One region of the Embleya sp. NBC_00896 genome, then DNA from elsewhere that is predicted to be linked to it. Evidence: riboswitches for the same ligand, from Rfam matches in the RefSeq annotation. Region 1 holds a riboswitch; the other holds the start of a gene.
What was found. Region 1 has a riboswitch for S-adenosylmethionine ahead of OG928_RS24210 (aminotransferase class V-fold PLP-dependent enzyme). Riboswitches for the same ligand answer to the same signal wherever they lie in the genome.
Positions count from the first base shown of each region.

Region 1 (3,403 bases):
GGCTCTATCTGCGGGGCATCGGCGTCGAGGGGGACGCCGTGTACGCGTACGCGGCACATCTGGTCGGCTTCGCGGTCGGCTTCGGATACGCGTGGTTGCGCTACCGGCACCGCCCGGCGGCCCCGTGGCGACTAAGCTCGGGCACCTTGTCGTCGAGAGCCGGAGGACTGCCCCGTGATCACCGCGATCGTGCAGGTCAAGACGCGCGTGGACCAGACCCCGGAGATCGCGGAGGCGATCGCCGCGATCGAGGGCGTGAGCGAGGTCTACTCGGTGACCGGTGAGTTCGACCTGATCGCCATGGTGCGCGTCCGCGCCCACGACGACCTGGCCGAGGTCATCCCCGGTCGCCTCAACAAGGTCCCGGGTGTGGAGGCCACCACGACCCACATCGCCTTCCGTACCTATTCCCACCACGACCTCGAAGCGGCCTTCGCCATCGGCCTGGAGTAGGTCTCCCGGGCGGCCGCCGCTCAGGCCGGCAGCCCGCGGGGACCGCGGGGGTCCGAGTCCGGGACGCAGCGACCGCCGTCGACCGTGTAGCTCCAGCGCGCACCCCGCCGCACGAGTTCGCGGACGGCGGCGGCGAACCGGTCGAGGTGCTCGACGGGCGTGCCCAGACCGAAGCTGACCCGGATCGCGTTGAGGTTCTGCTCACCCTCGGGCGCGTCCGGGGACCCACACTCGGTCGGCTGGTCGGCCCGTCCGCCGAGCAGGTGCCGCACCAGCGGGTGCGCGCAGAACAGCCCGTCCCGCACGCCGATTCCGTATTCGGCCGACAACACCGCGGCGAACCGCGAGCTGTTCCACCCCTCGACCACGAACGACAGCACGCCCACGCGCGCCGACTCCGGACCGAACAGCTCCAGCGTCCGCACCTCGGGGATCTCCGCGAGCCGGGCGCGCAGTCGCGCCAGCAGCGCCTCCTCGCGCGCGACCAGCGCGTTCGGCCCGGCCTCGGTGATCGCCCGACAGGCCGACGCGAGCGCGTAGGCCCCGATCACGTTCGGCGAACCCGCCTCGTGCCGCGCGGCGCCGCGGTTCCACTCGACGTGGTCCAGCGTCACGGCCTTGCTCGCGCCGCCGCCCGCGAGGTACGGCTCCGCGGCGTCGAGCCAGTCGGCCCGCCCCGCGAGCACGCCCGATCCGAACGGCGCGTACAGCTTGTGCGCCGACAGTGCGATCCAGTCGACGTCCAGGTCCTCGACCGACACCGGGTGGTGCGGCGCGAGCTGCGCGGCGTCGAGCACGATCCGCGCGCCGTGCCGGTGCGCGACCTCGGCCAGCTCGGCGACCGGGAAGATCTCGCCGGTCACGTTCGACGCGCCGGTCACGCACACCAGGCGCGGCCCGTCGCCGGACCCGGCCAGCGCCGCCTCGAGCGTCGCGATCGCCTGCTCCGGCGAGGACGGCGCGGCCAGCTGGGTCACCCCGGCGTGCCGGCGCCACGGCAGCAGCGCCGCGTGGTGCTCGGTCGCGAAGACGAACACCCGGGTGCCGCGCGGCAGTACGGAGGCGAGCAGGTTGAGCGAGTCGGTGGTGCCGCGGGTGAACAGGAGCGTGTCGTCCGCCCGCAGCCCGAGGAACTCCGCGACGGTGGCGCGGCTCTGCTCGTACAGGTCGGTGGACAGCTGCGAGAGGTAACCGGCGCCGCGGTGCACGCTGCCGTAGTAGGGCAGGTAGGCGGACACGTCGTCCCACACCCGCTGTAGACACGGCGCGCTCGCCCCGTAGTCGAGCGCGGCGTACTCGACCTCGCCGCCGGTCACCAGCGGAACGAGCACGTCCCGGCCGACCACGGGCAGCGGCGCGGCGATCGCGACGTCACAGTCGAGGGGGGAGGCGGCGGAGGCGGAAGCGGTGCTGACGGTCATGGCGAAACTCCTCGGCAGGCTCGAACCACCGACGCCCCTCTCGATGTCGATACATCGACATGAGTGGAGGGCTGGCGATCCGCTGTGAAATGTGGTCTCGGAAAAGCGACGCGCGACTATTCAGCGCGTACGGAATGGGCGAATTGCCCGTTTCGAGAAAGAGATTTCACGCCATCACATGCTCCCCAGGTACAGGACCCCGGGTCGCATCGAGCGATGCCTGCCGTCATACGAGGGGTCCGCGCTTGCCAGGGCGCCTTGCGACGCCTGACCGTGTCATCACCCGGGGCACCCCACCGCGGAGCGAGGGTTGCCGGACAGCAAGCCGGGGCTTTCCACTGTCACTCGTGACCTGCGCAGAATTATTACCAGAGGGATCGCTTTGCGCAACGACGAACCCATCGGTTCCACATACTGGACACCCGGCACCTCACCCGCGATCGCCGAACGGACCCTCCCGAGCCCGCCCGACTCCCCCCGGCCCGCCCGGCGTTCGAGGGCAACCGGGAGCGGGCCACGTCGAGCCCGTCCGGCGATCGGGGACGGCACCGCGATGCGCGCCCTACCCGCGCGCGAACCCCCGCGTCGTCTCCACCCAGCGCTCGAGCGCCGCGTGCGCCGCGCCCGAGTCGATCGCCTCGGCGGCCCGCTCGATCCCGGTCGCCAGTTGCTGGGTCAGCGACCCCTCCCCGGTGCCGAGCGCGGCCAGCGCCGCGGCCGAGTTCAACAACACCGCGTCCCGCACCGGCCCTTGCGCGCCCGCGAGCAGCTTGCGCGCGACCTCCGCGTTGAACGCCGCGTCACCGCCCCGCAGCGTCTCGATCCCGTTGAGCGCGATCCCCAGGTCGCGCGGGTCCACCCGGTCCTCGCGCACGTCGCCGTCCCGCACGATCCACACCTGCGACGTGGTCGTGACGGTCAGCTCGTCCAGCCCGTCGTCGCCGCGGAACACCAGTGCGGTGGCGCCCCGATCGGCCAGCACACCGGCCACGATCGGCGCCATCCGCAGGTCCGCGACCCCGATCGCGTGGAACCGCACCCGCGCCGGGTTGGTGAGCGGGCCCAGGAAGTTGAACGTGGTCGGCACCCCCAGCTCGCGCCGCGCCTGCGCCGCGTGCCGAAGCGCCGGGTGGAAGCGCTGCGCGAAGCACAGCGTGATGCCCGCCTCGGCCGCCGTCCGGGCCACCTGTTCCGGCGTCAGATCCAGCACCACGCCGAGCGCTTCGAGCACGTCGGCGGCCCCGCTCGACGAGGACGCCGCGCGGTTGCCGTGCTTGACCACCGTCTCGCCGGTGCCCGCGACCACGATCGCGGACATCGTCGAGATGTTCACGGTCCGCGCGAGGTCGCCGCCGGTGCCGACGATGTCGACCGTGCGACCGGGGACCTCGATGGTCGACGCGTGGGCGTACATCGCCTGCACCAGGCCCGAGACCTCGTCCACGGTCTCGCCCTTGGCCCGCAGCGCGACCACGAAGCCGGCGACCTGCACCGGCGTGGCCTCGCCGGTCATGATGTGGTCCATCGCC
Region 1 covers NZ_CP108776.1:5,332,414-5,335,816, reverse strand. Annotated here, with positions in the region: gene OG928_RS24220 (rhomboid family intramembrane serine protease) at 1-284, shown strand, start outside; gene OG928_RS24215 (Lrp/AsnC ligand binding domain-containing protein) at 175-453, shown strand; gene OG928_RS24210 (aminotransferase class V-fold PLP-dependent enzyme) at 474-1,874, opposite strand; SAM riboswitch class IV at 2,111-2,227, opposite strand; gene trpD (anthranilate phosphoribosyltransferase) at 2,437-3,403, opposite strand, start outside.

Region 2 (3,403 bases), 1.0 Mb from region 1:
CGACGCGCAGGCGCTGGCACGGGTGCGGGCGAACAACGAGACGTCCGCGCGCAAGGCCGCGGAGGTCGTCCGCGGCTGATCGGCGGCGGTCAGCGCAGCGCGTGGCGGGTGCGCTCGCGGTATTCGGGGACGGTCGCCATCGGCGGCCGCTCCCGAGCCGCGACGTCGTGCGTGCGCTGCCGGAAGCCGCCCTCGTCCCGCTCGAACTGGGTCAGCGCGGTGCTCAGCTCGACCGGGTGCGTGCCGGTGGGACCGCGTCGCAGGCGGCGCTCGACGGCCTGGAGTATCTCGGCCGACATCCGGCCCAGACCCGCCTCGTCCTGGTGGCTGTGTCGCCGCACGCCCACGTCCACCTGCGCCATCGCGTCCAGGCCGACCAGGCGCAGGGTGTCCACGAGCATCGCTGTCTCGATCCCGTAGCCGCACGGGAAGGGCAGTTGTTCGAGCAGCGAGCGACGGGCCGCGTACTCGCCGCCGAGCGGCTGGACGAAGCCCGCGAGTTCGGGCCAGTGCAGGTTGAGCAGGGGCCGCGCGACCAGCTCGGTGACCCGACCGCCGCCGGCGGGGACGATGGTGTCGCCGATCTCGAGCGGGCGGTCGTACATCGCCTTGACCAGCTGCACCGACGGGTCGGTCAGCAACGGGCCCAGGATGCCGGTCACGAAGTCGGCGGAGAAGTCCTTCAGGTCCGCGTCCACGAACGCGACCACGTCCCCGTCGGTGACCAGGAGCGAGCGCCACAGCACCTCGCCCTTGCCCCGCACGGCCGGTACGGCGGGCAGGATCTCGTCGCGGTGCACGACCCGCGCCCCCGCGTCGGCGGCGACCCGGGCGGTGTCGTCCGCGGATCCGGAGTCGACGACCACGAGCTCGTCCACGAGCGGCACGCGCTCGATCAGCTCGGTCCGGATGATCTTGACGATGTCGCCGACGGTCGCCTGCTCGTCCAACGCGGGCAGGACGACGCTGACCCGGGTGTCACGTTTGGCGTCAAGAAGCTGGTCGACGGGCCAGTCGGCGGCGACGGAAGACCGTCGCCGAAGCCAGGCACTCACCTCGGGCTGCACGTTCGAAAATCCCCTGTCGTCGGCCGACGTTCCGGCCTCGGTCGTTTCCACCCTTTATCGTCTCGCGAGGTGGACCGGATGATCGACGCGGCACCGGTTCGGTTACAGTCGTCGTCACCGGATACGACGATCGCACGTCGCGCCGGACAAACGCGGACCGGCCACCCGGCGAAGGGTGTGTCCACCGCCATAGCAGCTCATCCAGAGGGGCAGAGGGAACGGCCCGTTGAAGCCCCGGCAACCATCCGATCGTCATTCCTCGTGACGCGCTTTCGGCGCGAGCGAGTGCTGACGGATCGGACAGGTGCCAAGTCCGGCCCGTGGAAACCCACGGGTAAAGATGAGGACAGAAAGGCCCTCGCCATGGCGACACCCACCGCCACCCGCACCAGCAGCGCCACCCCCACCTCCTTCGGCCCCGCCGTCGCACTGTCGTGTCGCGAGTGCGGTCAACGCACCGGGCTCGGCCCGAAGTACGCGTGCGAGTCCTGTTTCGGACCGCTCGAGATCGCCTACGAGTTCGGCACCGTGACGCGCGAGCAGATCGAGGCGGGCCCGAACAACATCTGGCGCTACGCGCCGCTCCTGCCGGTGTCCGCGGACGTCGCGTCGCGGCCCAACCTGAACCCCGGCTTCACCAAGCTCGTCCGGGCCGAGAACCTCGGCCGCGAGCTGGGCGTCCGGAACCTGCACGTCAAGGACGACTCCGGGAACCCGACCCACTCGTTCAAGGACCGTGTGGTGGCCATCGCCGTCGAGGCCGCCCGCACCTTCGGCTTCACCACCCTCTCGTGCTCCTCGACCGGCAACCTGGCCGGCGCGGTCGGCGCCGCTGCCGCCCGCGCGGGGCTGCGCAGCTGCGTGTTCATCCCCTCCGACCTGGAGGCCGGCAAGGTCGTCACGGCGGCGGTCTACGGTGGCGAGCTGGTCGCGATCGAAGGCACGTACGACGAGGTCAACCGCTTCTGCTCGGAGCTCATCGGCGACCCGGCCGGCGAGGACTGGGGCTTCGTCAACGTGAACCTGCGGCCGTACTACGGCGAGGGCTCCAAGACGCTGGCCTACGAGATCGCCGAACAGCTCGGCTGGAAACTGCCCGAGCAGATCGTGATCCCGATCGCGTCGGGTTCTCAGCTGACCAAGATCGACAAGGGCTTCCGCGAGCTGATCGCGCTCGGCCTGGTCGAGGACGCGCCGTACCGGATCTTCGGCGCGCAGGCCACGGGCTGCTCCCCGGTGTCGGCCGCGTGGAAGGCCGGACACGACGTGATCCGCCCGGTGAAGCCGGACACCATCGCCAAGTCGCTCGCGATCGGCAACCCCGCCGACGGTCCCTACGTGCTGGACGTGTGCAAGCGCACCGGCGGCGCGGTGGAGGACGTGAACGACGTCGAGGTGGTCGAGGCGATGAAGCTGCTCGCCCGCACCGAGGGCGTCTTCGGCGAGACGGCCGGCGGTGTCACGGTCGGCTGCCTGCGGAAGCTGATCGCGTCGGGGCAGTTGGACCCGGACGCCGAGACGGTCGTGCTCAACACGGGTGACGGCCTCAAGACGTTGGACGCGGTCACGCCGACCACCGGCCCCACCGCGACCATTCGACCCACCCTTGATTCCTTCCGAAAGGCCGGCCTGGCATGAGCGTCTCCGTTCGCATCCCGACGATCCTGCGCACCTACACGGGTGGGGCGGCCGAGGTCGCGGTCGAGGGGACGACCCTCGCCGAGGTCCTCGACAGCCTGGAAAAGGACAACACCGGAATTCGCGCGCGCATCCTCGACGACGAGGGCAAGCTGCGCCGCTTTGTGAATCTCTACGTGAACGACGAGGACGTGCGCTTCGCCGACGGTCTCGCCACCGCCATCCCCGATGGCGGCAGCGTTTCGATCATCCCGGCGGTCGCCGGCGGTTGCTGACGACATAGGCCGACGGCCCGGATCTTCATCGTCCGGACCCGAAACGGAATGAAGAAATCCGCCACACGGAGCCCCGTGTGGCGGATTTCTTGGTTCCCCCGACGGTTGTGCGATACACGGGTTTACCCGGGCCCATTTCCTGCCTTTGACGGCGGCATGTCGGTAAACCCGTGGTCGGGATCACATCCGATATGTTCCGAAGATCGCATTCCTGATGAATTGAAATACGGCTTTCCTGTTGATTTGCGGAATATGAGAGCTTTATTCATCCGGGAATTCTCGTCCGATTGACCTGTTGCTCCGGGCATCCGTCCGGATACATTCAGCCGCGGTCGTAGCAGAAGGCCGGGACCTTCTGGATACGAACCCGGAGCTGCGGCGTGCAGTATCCGTGAAAGGGCCAGTAACAGGGGAGTTAGGAAT
Region 2 covers NZ_CP108776.1:4,329,053-4,332,455, reverse strand. Annotated here, with positions in the region: gene OG928_RS19795 (hypothetical protein) at 1-79, shown strand, start outside; gene OG928_RS19790 (glucosyl-3-phosphoglycerate synthase) at 90-1,067, opposite strand; SAM riboswitch class I at 1,262-1,414, shown strand; gene thrC (threonine synthase) at 1,431-2,705, shown strand; gene OG928_RS19780 (ubiquitin-like small modifier protein 1) at 2,702-2,980, shown strand; gene OG928_RS19775 (cold-shock protein) at 3,402-3,403, shown strand, end outside.
Region 2: linked by a shared signal. The riboswitch ahead of thrC (threonine synthase) and the one ahead of OG928_RS24210 (aminotransferase class V-fold PLP-dependent enzyme) in region 1 are both predicted to bind S-adenosylmethionine.